One region of the Sinorhizobium sp. FG01 genome, then DNA from elsewhere that is predicted to be linked to it. Evidence: predicted binding sites of a transcription regulator. Region 1 holds the regulator's gene; the other holds the start of a gene.

Evidence for each region. The regulator LexA, encoded in region 1, represses DNA repair genes until DNA is damaged. The targets are predictions, from matches to a motif close to TGTTCNNNNTGTGTTCNG.
Region 2: a site for LexA is predicted at 1,491-1,508, ahead of parE (DNA topoisomerase IV subunit B). Genes of this name have one in related genera too.

What each region holds. Positions count from the first base shown of each region.
Region 1 is NZ_NWTB01000003.1:85,949-91,514, forward strand. Features, by position in the region: gene CO656_RS03130 (SMR family transporter) at 1-43, opposite strand, end outside; tRNA gene CO656_RS03135 (tRNA-Asn) at 127-201, opposite strand; gene CO656_RS03140 (hypothetical protein) at 343-630, shown strand; gene CO656_RS03145 (YrbL family protein) at 831-1,619, shown strand; tRNA gene CO656_RS03150 (tRNA-Cys) at 1,838-1,911, opposite strand; gene lexA (transcriptional repressor LexA) at 2,177-2,887, opposite strand; gene CO656_RS30105 (hypothetical protein) at 3,122-3,289, opposite strand; tRNA gene CO656_RS03165 (tRNA-Ala) at 3,602-3,677, opposite strand; gene CO656_RS03170 (sugar phosphate isomerase/epimerase) at 3,765-4,535, opposite strand; gene CO656_RS03175 (hydroxyacid dehydrogenase) at 4,532-5,542, opposite strand; gene CO656_RS03180 (DUF2264 domain-containing protein) at 5,539-5,566, opposite strand, start outside.
Region 2 is NZ_NWTB01000011.1:204,157-209,722, reverse strand. Features, by position in the region: gene parE (DNA topoisomerase IV subunit B) at 1-1,374, opposite strand, end outside; gene CO656_RS19970 (alpha/beta fold hydrolase) at 1,573-2,493, shown strand; gene CO656_RS19965 (FAD-binding oxidoreductase) at 2,527-3,843, shown strand; gene CO656_RS19960 (YceI family protein) at 3,850-4,434, opposite strand; gene CO656_RS19955 (cytochrome b) at 4,431-5,057, opposite strand; gene tpiA (triose-phosphate isomerase) at 5,272-5,566, shown strand, end outside.

The sequences.
Region 1 (5,566 bases):
CGGTCGCAATCGCGAGCGCCAGGAAAAGCCACGCCAAGCGCATGAAGCACCTTCATGTAAGGTCGAGTAAGGACGACAAATGAAAAGAGCCATTCGGGCGCACGCCGCGAATGGCTCTTTCGAAACTGGCTCCCCGGGCCGGATTCGAACCGGCGACCTATCGATTAACAGTCGAGTGCTCTACCGCTGAGCTACCAGGGATCATCTGCGCCGCAGAAGTGAGGCTGCTAATACAAATGCTTTTCCGATTTGCCAAGCGATTTTTCAAAAAAAATCTTGGGCCGCGGTTGTCACCCTGTGGAGAAGGCACCAACTGTTGGGGAGTTGGATTAAAGAGGCATAATGGCGAACGGCGGCAAGAAGAGATATTTCGGCATCGATCCGCAAACACGTCAAATCGTGCTCGGCAACTGGCGAATTCGGCTGCCCGACTCGCCGGCCCTGCGCATCTTGATCGGGTCGCTGCTCGTCGTCTGTGGCCTGCTCGGTTTTCTGCCGGTTCTCGGTTTCTGGATGGTCCCGCTCGGCCTGCTCGTATTGTCGCATGACATCCCTGCAGTGCGCCGCGCCCGCCGGAAGCTCGCCGTCTGGTGGGCGCGTCGGCGCGGCACTGAGAACTCCGGGAAGTAGGCCGGGCACAGGCCTGCAGTTCCTCCCACGGGGAGGACGGCCGGAAGGTTGCTTTCACCCGTCGCTCCCTGTCACAGTGGCAAGACTGCAACTACCGCATACTATGTACGGTAGAGATAGCGCCGCCAAGCACGCCGCTCTTGAACTTTTCCCCCAGACACAGTTTTTTTACAAAACTGTCACAATCCGGGGTTCAGAAAATGTTCGACGACAGGATCGAACTTTCCGACTGGCGTGAATGCGCTGCCGGCCATCAGCGCAGCATTTTCGAGAATCGTCTCCATCCGAGTGTTCTCATCAAGGTTCTGAAGCTGGGATCCAGAGAAGCAAGCGGCACACGCCAGTCAAAGAGGGCGTTTGCATTCCTCAACCAATTCAAACGTTTCGGGGCCTATCGAACGTTTCGGCGTGAAGTCGACGAATTCCTTGAGCAGGCGAGAAAGTTCTCCCTCGCGGACGCCATCGAACTGCCGATACCGAAGATATTCGGCTTCGCCCAGACCGAGTACGGCCTGGGGCTCGTGGTGGAAAAAATAACCAGACGCGATGGGAAGCTCGCGCCCACCCTCGCTCAGTTGGCGTTTTCGGGGCAGCTCACCGCCAGGCATCTCACGATGATCGACGAAATCTTCGAACGGTTTCGCCGCCTGCACATCGTCATGATGGATGTAAATCCCGGCAATTTCGTCGTTACCGATCGCCGCGGTTACGATGAACTCATCTGCGTCGATGGGACGGGAGAGAAGAGTTTCTTACGCATTTTCGCTCTCTGTCGCCGTGCGAACGACATCAAGCTCAGACGGATGCGTTCGAAGCTGCTGACGAAGCTGGCGAGAATATTGGAGCATCCAGCCGCGATAGACGGAGAACAATCTGTCCACGCCGCACTGATGCGGCATTCAAAGCCGACCGGCCGCTATCTGCGCTTGTCAACTGCCTCGCCGCATCCGGCGCTCTTGGCGGCGGTCTTGTCGAGCGTACCGGTCTAATCGCCTCAACAGCTAAAGCTCCGGGGCAGGTTCGCGCCAAGCTTATATGCCTCGGCAGGCGAAAAATGCCTCGATTCAACTTTGGGTCGCCGATCGACGGGCTATAAACATCGACCTGAGCTGTGGGAAAACCCTGGAGCAGATTGCTACCAGCCAAGGGCGTGGCACCGGATCGAGCACCTGATCTCGTGACGTAGAATCGGCAATTAGATGTGTAATGGAGGCCTCGCCCGGAATTGAACCGGGGTACAAGGATTTGCAGTCCTCTGCGTCACCACTCCGCCACGAGGCCTCTCGTGCTCGTAAAATCGAGCGATGGCGGGCGTTTAAAACGAATCCATGTGGAGCGCAAGAGGGAGACGTTCAAAAAAGACGCCCACAAACAGCTTTGAACAGGCCGGAATACGAGAGCGCTTCTTGCCGGTGGCATGGCGGACGCCGAGACCAATAAACGCCGGCCGCAGTAAGCGAGATCACGGAAGGCAAAGAGAACAGTTCTGTCGTCGCGACCGCGCGAAACGACCGCACACAGGATCGGCACAGGAACCCAAATCGGCCTAGTGATAGCGCCGGATCAGACCGACGAGTTTGCCCTGAATTTTCACGCGGTCGGGTCCGAAGATGCGCGTTTCGTAAGCCGGATTCGCCGCTTCCAGTGCGATCGATGCGCCCTTGCGGCGGAATCGCTTCAAGGTTGCCTCCTCGTCGTCGATCAGGGCGACGACGATGTCGCCCGGGCTGGCGGTGCTGGCGTTGCGGATGATCACCGTGTCGCCATCGAGAATGCCCGCCTCGATCATCGAATCGCCCTTGATTTCGAGGGCGTAGTGCTCGCCGCTGCCGATCATCTCGACCGGCACGGAAATCTCGTGCGTATTGTTCTGAATGGCCGAAATCGGCACGCCGGCGGCGATCCGGCCCATGACCGGCACTGTTATAGACGCGCTCTCGACCGGCGGCGTTGGCGCCGGCTTCGGTGCCGGGGGCTTGCCGAGGCTGCCCTCGATGACGCTCGGCGAGAAGCCGCGCCGCGGCTGGGCTGGGCTCGAATAGGCTTCCGGCAGCTTGATGACCTCGAGCGCTCGGGCCCGATTGGGTAGCCGGCGAATGAAACCGCGTTCTTCCAGCGCAGTGATCAGCCGGTGGATGCCCGATTTCGACGCAAGATCGAGCGCATCTTTCATCTCGTCGAAGGAGGGCGGGACCCCGGATTCCTTCATCCGTTCATGAATGAACAGAAGCAATTCCTGTTGCTTGCGGGTCAGCATGCGCGTCACTCCAGATTCGCGAAACAAATCAAGAACAGAAACTATCCGTTCCATATGTGTTCCGCAAGCACTTAATATTCCGTGAACTCATGCGTCGAGGCGCGTCCGCTATCAGGGCGGCACGGACGGTTTGCGGGTTTCGATGGTGGTGAAGACTTGCGTGCGGCAAGCGTCACACATAGGCGAGCGTTTGCTCACCTTTGACGACGCTGTGCATCGTCTTGACAAGCCGTCCTAGTAGGCGAGGCGCAGCCCGCCGGGGCTAAGAACGTCGAAGTCGGGTTCAGGGTAGGGGCCGTACCACTGGGTGTAGGTCGTGTTGCCCGTAGCGCCTGTCGTGGCGCATCCTGAAAGTGTGAGAAGAGCGATTAAGGCGGCGGCGATCAGAGATTTGAGAGGCATGGTAGTCCCCACTTGCGGGAGTTGCCGATATGCAATGATGCCAGGTGCTAAGTCTCTCTCAAATCAGGCTCTTTGGCAAGCGAGGGGCAAGGCGGGAAGACGGCACATCGGGTGGAAAACACCGCTCCCTCTGACTTCGGGTCGCTCGCTTCTTAACGGAATTCGCGTTCGCAATGGGTCTGCTGCGAACACAGTCTGAAGTGGTGGTCGTCCGAGGGTGACGAGCCACGTCGGATCGGCCCGCTACAGAGATGTCGCTGATGTCTTAGCGATGTTCTGTTACCTATGTCTCCGGGTCGGACAAAGGTCGTTTGGTGGAGTCGAAGGGAGTCGAACCCTCGACCTCCGCAGTGCGATTGCGGCGCTCTCCCAACTGAGCTACGACCCCAGCCGTTCACCTATATAGGCGGATTTGAGCGCCCGCGCCAGTCCCTCCCGGCGTCTCGCGTGGGGAGGATCGGGGCCGTCGTGGATGTCACTCGAGGAGAATTTGCTTGAGCGTCGCGGCGTCCTCGATGAAGGCGGCGGGATCGTCATTGGCGACGAATTCCAGCATTGCAAAGCGTCGCCCGGTCCAGCGCGATGCGGGGAGGGCCGTGAGGACGCTTCGCCAATAGTCGGATGCCGATGCCAGGGGAAAACGGTTGCGATTTCGATCCCAGGCGAAGACGTGGACATGAGATACATGCTGACCGATGCGGGCGACCTCTGCGAGCGCCTCGCCGAGCTCCAGCCCGGGCCGCGGCTGCCAATAGAGATAAACATTGTCGTGGGCGATCGCGTCGATCAGGCGGCTTGCCGAGTCGGTCGTGTCCGTCAGCGATTGCGGGTGATATTCCAGCGAGACGGTCACGCGGTGGCGCGCGGCTTCGGCGCCCATGTCGCGGATCGCCTTTGCGGCATCACGTCTTTCGCCTGCGCTGTAGTCCTTTGAATCGCGCCGGCGGGTGCCTGGCCAGATGCGGATATTCGAGGCACCGAGTGCAATCGCGCTCTCGAGCGCACGCCTGAATTCGATGAGGTCGTCAGTCGGTGGCGCGACATAGGATCCGTAGGATGTCGTCAGTTCGGCCCTTGCGCTGAGGAGCCCGACGATCCGGGCGTTGGACGTGTCGCCCGGAGCAATATGAGCGTCGCCTGCCCATTCGATCGCCGCAAGACCGGCGCTCCGGGCTAAGCCGACGATTTTTTCCGGAGGCAAGCTCCTGAAGGTGACGGTGCAGAGCCCCGGTTCGAAATCGCTCATGCAATGCGCTCCAGGTCGTGCTTGCGGACTTCGAACAGCAGCTGCCGGCCTTCCAGAAAGCGCTCGATTTCGTCGACGGCCATTTCGCCGAGTCGCGTCCTCTCAAGTCCGATGGCGCCGGCAATGTGCGGCGTTAGGAAGACGTTCGGCAAATCATAGAAAGGCGACGTTCCTTCCGGCACCTCGGGATCCGTCACGTCGATGACGGCATTGATTGCGCCCGTCTTCAGCCGGTCTATCAGTGCGGCCTCGTCCACGAGCGCACCCCGCGCCGTATTGATCAGTGTCGCACCGTTCTTCATCAGGGACAGCCGCCGCCCGTCGATCATGTGCTGGGTCTCGGGCAGAGAAGGCGCATGCAGCGAGACTATATCCGAATGCGCCATCAGCGTCTCGAGATCGGCTTTTTCGACACCGATAGCCGAAGCGCTTTCTTCCCCGACCAAGGGATCGTAGAGCAGCACCCGATAATCGAAGGGGCGAAGCAGGTCGATCACCCGCCTTCCGATCCGCGAGGCGCCAACGATGCCGATGGTGCGGCGGTAGTTTCCAATAGCCTGCCCCTGCAGCAGCTGGATGCGCTGACGCCCTCTGTCGGCGGCATAAAGGTCGCGGAAGCGAAAAACGTGCTTGCCCGAAAAAATGATTGCCGCCAGCGTGAACTCCGCGACCGGCACGGCGTTGGCTTCGGCCGCATGGCTGACGGTGATTCCTGCATCGAACACGGACAAATCGATCAGGTCCTTGACCGTTCCTGCCGCATGGACGATGAGCCGAAGGCGAGGGGCCGATCGAAGGGCGTTCGCATCGAAGCTCGGGGCGCCCCAGCCGGTCACCAGGATCTCCGCTTCGGCGAGCAAGCGGCTTCCCCGGCCGTCGCCGAAAACGGTCATGGGTTGCCGATCGAGTATGCGAGCGAGACGGTCTATGCGTGCGAAAAGTTCCGGTGTGAGTACGTGTTCCGTCCTTTCGGGCTGCATCGCGAAGGCAATCGCCGGGGGGGTCATGACATGCGTCCCGGCGCTTGCATG
Region 2 (5,566 bases), on a different contig from region 1:
GGCGAGCTTGCCGGGAAGGCGCAGCTTGCGCACCGCGGTCTTGCGGTTGACTTCCTTTTCCTTGCGCCGGCGGACGCGTTCTTCGGCCCGCTCGATGACCCAGTCGAGAAGCTTTGCGGCTTCCGCCGGATTGTCGGCAAGGTAGTGGTCGAAGGGGTCGCGGAGCGCATTTTCGACGATGCGCTGGGCTTCGACGGTCGCCAGCTTGTCCTTCGTCTGCCCAACGAATTCCGGCTCCCGGATGAAGACCGAGAGCATCCCTGCTGCCGAGATCATCACGTCGTCGGTCGTGACGATCGCGGCCCGCTTGTTCTGGGTGAGTTCGGCGTAGTTCTTCAGGCCCTTGGTCAGCGCGATGCGCAGCCCCGCCTCGTGCGTGCCGCCTTCGGGCGTCGGGATCGTGTTGCAGTAGGAGTGGATTTGCTGGTCGCCGCCATACCAGGTAACCGCCCATTCGAGCGAGCCGTGGCCGCCCGCCTTTTCAGACTTGCCGGCAAAGATCTCGCGGGTGACGGTGAATTCCTTGCCGAGCGTCGCCGCGAGATAGTCCTTGAGACCGCCGGGGAAGTGGAACACTGCCCTGTCCGGGGTCTCCGAGCCTTCCGGCAACAGCGATGGGTCGCAGGACCAGCGGATCTCGACGCCGCCGAAGAGATAGGCCTTGGAGCGGGCCATGCGGAAGAGCCGCGCCGGCTCGAAGCGGGCATGCGGGCCGAAAATCTGCGGGTCCGGATGGAAGCGGACCTTGGTGCCCCGGCGATTGTGCACTTCGCCGAGCTCTTCGAGTCCGCCCTGCGGAATGCCGCGGGAGAAGCGCTGCCGGTAGAGTTTGCGGTTGCGCGCCACCTCGACCTCGAGCGAGTCCGACAGCGCATTGACCACCGAAACACCGACGCCATGCAGGCCGCCCGAAGTCTCGTAAGCCTTGCCGTCGAACTTGCCGCCGGCATGCAGCACCGTCATGACCACTTCGAGGGTCGACTTGTTAGGGAATTTCGGGTGGTTTTCGACCGGAATGCCGCGGCCGTTGTCGGTCACCGTCAGGAAGCCTTCTGCATCGAGGTTGACTTCGATGAAGTTGGCGTGGCCGGCGACCGCCTCGTCCATCGAGTTGTCGATCACCTCGGCAAAGAGGTGGTGCAGTGCCTTTTCGTCCGTTCCGCCGATATACATGCCCGGCCGCCGGCGTACCGGTTCCAGCCCCTCGAGGACCTCGATTGCCGAAGCGTCGTAATCGCTGCCATCGCTGCTCTTCGGTGCGGGCCGCGCTACATCGTTGCCGGCGGCAGGCGCCGTCGGCTTGCGCGGCGCGCCGGCATCGGCCGGCTTCGGCTGCAAGGGCATGGCGGAAAAGAGGTCGCTGCTGTCGTCCATGGAGTGGTTAGATCGTTCCTGTCGTCTCTATCGGCAAGGCAATAGCAAGACCGCGTCGCCGTCGCCATCCCCTGGCGTCCGAATCACCGGAATTCTGCCAGAGTCTTGCTGAAAGCGCGAACAAAAGGCGAATTTGCGGATGTGAAGGCCCGACAATGCGGTGAATTGCGGCTTGAGTGTTGCGTCGCGAAGGTGCCGATGGCAAGGCATGAGCCGAACCAGGGAGCCCGTCGGGTGTCTATGTCCACAATTGTTTTCTCCGTCCGGTGCCTGATTGCCGCGCTGCTCCTTTCAAGCGTTGTCCTCGCCGCCGAGGCGAAACCGTTGCAGCCCTACAAGGATGCATTGTTCGGCTATCCCGGAATCCTGCGGGAGGAGGATGGCGGCGATTTCCGCGTTATCGACTACCAGGAGATCAGGGATATCAACGGTCGCGATCAGATTCCGGAGCGGCGCGTCAAGCGGGCCTATTTATCGCTCGGCGTCAAGAGTTCCCAGGCCAACGAGACGCTCGACCTCGACAGCCGTTCTCTCGACGTCACGCGCGTCGGCGGGAATCGTGGGGCAGCCTTCACGGTAATCTTCATTCACGGGCGCGGCGGCGACCGCCGCCTCGGCGCCAACGACTTCTCCTTCGGCGGTAATTTCAACCGGCTGAAAAATCTGGCGGTCAACAATGGCGGTACTTATTATGCGCCAAGCGTGCGCTCCTTCGATGCGGCAGGCGTGGCTGATATTGCGGCGCTGATCCACTTTGCCGCCGAGCGATCCGGCAACCGGCCGGTCGTCTTGGCCTGCGCTTCCATGGGCAGTTTCATCTGCTGGGGCATATCGCGCGATCAGCAGGCGACCGCGGTATTGAGCGGCATGATGGTGATGGGCGGGGTCGCGGACCCAGCGTTTCAGGAGAGTGCCGCCTACAAGGCAAGGCTGCCGATGTTCTTCAGCCATGGCAGCAATGACAGCGTCTATGCCGCCGAGGCGCAGGTTGCGCTCTATCGCTCGCTGAAGAGCAAGGACTATCCCGCTCGCTTCGTGCTGTTTGAGACCGGTTCGCATGGGACACCGGTGCGCATGACCGACTGGCGGGATGCGCTGAACTGGATTCTTGAGCGTTAGCCGAATGCTCGCGGTCGTTAATGGAAATTCCGCATGAACAAGGTTGAAAGCTGGCGTTGGCTGCAGGAGCATCCCCAAGGCGCCATCTCGCCGGACGACTACGAGGATCGGCTCGGTACGGGCGCGCCCCTGGCCTATCTGCCCTTCGGCAACGGCCTGAGCTATGGCGATGTCTGCCGTAATGATCGAGGAACGTTGATCGACGGCGCCAGGCACGGCCGCATCCTCGCCTTCGATCCGGGGACCGGGGTGATGACCTGCGAGGCCGGCGCCACGCTGCGCGACATTCTCGTCAAGGTCATACCGCATCGCTTCTTCCTGCCGGTGACACCGGGGTCGGGTCTCGTCACGGTCGGCGGCGCCATCGCCAATGACGTTCATGGCAAAAACCATCATGCCCGCGGCGCCTTCGGCAATCATGTCCGGCGCCTGACGCTGCTGCGCTCGGACGGCGAACGTCTGGTCTGTTCCGCCGAGGAGAACGCCGAGCTCTTTGCCGCCACGATCGGCGGCATGGGCCTGACTGGACTGATCCTCGATGCCGAACTGCGGCTGATGAAAGTGCCTTCGCCGCATGTCCAACAGCACACCATTCGCTTCGAATGTCTCGAGGACTATTTCGCACTGGTGGACCGTGTCGGCGAAGAGCATGAATATTCCGTCGCCTGGATCGATCAAATGGCCGGCGGCCGGCGGACGGGCAGGGGCGTGCTCTGGGCTGCCGATCACGCCGACGCATCCTGCGAATATCCGGACATCCCCAAGGGACCAAAGCCTTCGCTGCCCCTGTCCCCGCCGTTCAATCCGCTGAATTCCCTGACGGTGAAGGCCCTTAACGAATATCGCTTTCGCAGCGAAGCGCCCGGTGAAATGGTCTCGACGGTAAAATGGACGTCCTATTTCCATCCGCTTGACCGGCTCGGTGCCTGGCACCGGCTCTACGGGCCGCTGGGTCCTTGTCGGCACCAAAGCGTCTATCCGGCCGAGAATGCCGAGGAGACGACGCTTCGCCTCTTGAAGACCGCGCGCGAACACGGCCACGCCTCCTTCCTGACTGCGGTGCACCGTTTCGGGGACGCCGAAGGGCGAGGCTTGCTTTCCTTTCCTCGGCCGGGTTTCGCACTGACCTTGGACTTCGCCTATCAAGGCGAAGCGACCGTAAAACTGTTCGACGCTTTGGACCGCATTGCCGTCGAAGTCGGCGGGGCGGTGAATCCGAGCGCGGATTTCCGCATGAGCCCCGCGGTTTTCGAGGCCTCCTTCCCGTCCTGGCAAAAACTCGAAGCGCTGCGAGATCCGGCTATCGTTTCGGATTTCTGGAGGCGCACGGCGCTTGCTTTCAAGGGCTGACGACGGTCAACGCCTCACTCCCTTAATGTTCATGTCGAACTCGACCACGTTGGAATAAATGGGGGTGCCGACGTCCATGCCGTAGGGTGAGCGGCGGATGCTGCCGCGGATGGTGAAGGAAATCGAGCGCTTGTCCCAGTCGATCAGGGTGACGGCGAAGCGTTCCTTGCGCGTCTTGCCACGCGCCGTCAGTGCACCCTCTACCGTCGCGCTACCGGGGCCGGTCTGGGTGACGTTTGTGGAGCGGAAGGTCACCGTCTGAAAATTGGCCGTGTCGAAGACCGCGCTCGACCGCAGGAAATTCTCGATGCGGCGCTCCCTGGCCCTGACGCTCTCCGGAAAGAGCGTGAACTCGACCGACGAACGCGAGACGTTGCCGCCATCTATCCGAAACTTGCCGGAGAACTTTGCGAAGTTGCCGGCGATTCCGCCGCCGCCCGTCTGCCCGATGCTGAAATGGATGCGCGAGGAGTTGGAGATGCTGTAGCTTCCGGCCGCATCCGCGAGCGACGGCGCCTGTGCGTTGGCCGGTAGAGCAGCAGCGATCAACGCGAAGGCTGCAGTCAGGGCGAGATGGCGATGAGCGCTCATGGATCATTCCTCCCGGCAAGGGGCCTGTTGGTTTCTCCACCCGGGACTGGCCCCGCATCGCTCCTGCTGGAGGCGGAGCGCAGCATGCGGATCAACACCTCGTCGCCTCGGACGAACTGATGATAGAGCGCCGCCACAGCGTGGATGGCCACCAAAACGAGCATGACATAGGCGAGCAATGCGTGAGTGCGGGCCCAGAACGCCTCGGCGCTTTCCGATTGCGGCAGCGGTAGATGCGGTATGACGATGATGTTGAAGTAGAAGCTCGGCATGTTCAGTGTCGAGGCGGAGGCGACGGCCCAGCCGGCCAGCGGCACGATGACCCCAAGGAGGATCAATATCCTGTGCGTTTGGCGCGCCGCGGCATATTCAAACGGATGGAGGCCCGGAACGGGCTGCGGGGTCCGCTCTGCCAGCCACCAGAGGGCTCTCAAGAGCGCGAGCCCCAAGGCAGTCAAGCCGAGCGACTTGTGCCATTGGTAAAGCGAGAACTGCAGCGCCGGATCGAGCTCGGTTCGCCGCATGGCGAAGCCGACGAGCATCAGGCCGAGGATGAGCAGCGCGATCGTCCAGTGCAGCACGATCGTTACCGTTCCGAAGCCGTTCTCGCGGTTGCGCAGCATTGGGTGACTTGACCAGCTGTCTGCCGTTGACGTGAGACGCCCCAAGGCTTCGTTTTATTCGAAATGCTCCAGTCCAAAGTTCGCTCCGGGATCGTTCATACGCGCAGCACCTATTGGCCGGATGGCGCCGGAATCTGCGGCGAGGTGCTTTCATTTGCCTAACCGATTTGCTAGGCCGCTTGCCCGAGAGGCTTGGATCCCGGAGGAAGAACTGATGACGCCTGACATTCGCCCGCTCGTTGCCGGCAACTGGAAGATGAATGGTACGCGTGCATCGCTGGACCAGATCAAGGCTATGGCCGAGGGCGTCAAGGGCGAGCTTTCCGCCAGGGTCGAGACGTTGATCTGCCCGCCGGCGACGCTGCTTTACGTTGCGACTGCGCTTTGCGACGACAGCCCGCTGATGATCGGCGCGCAGAACTGCCACCAGAAGCAATCGGGCGCCCACACCGGCGATGTTTCTGCCGAGATGATCGCCGACTGCTTCGGCACCCATGTGATCGTCGGTC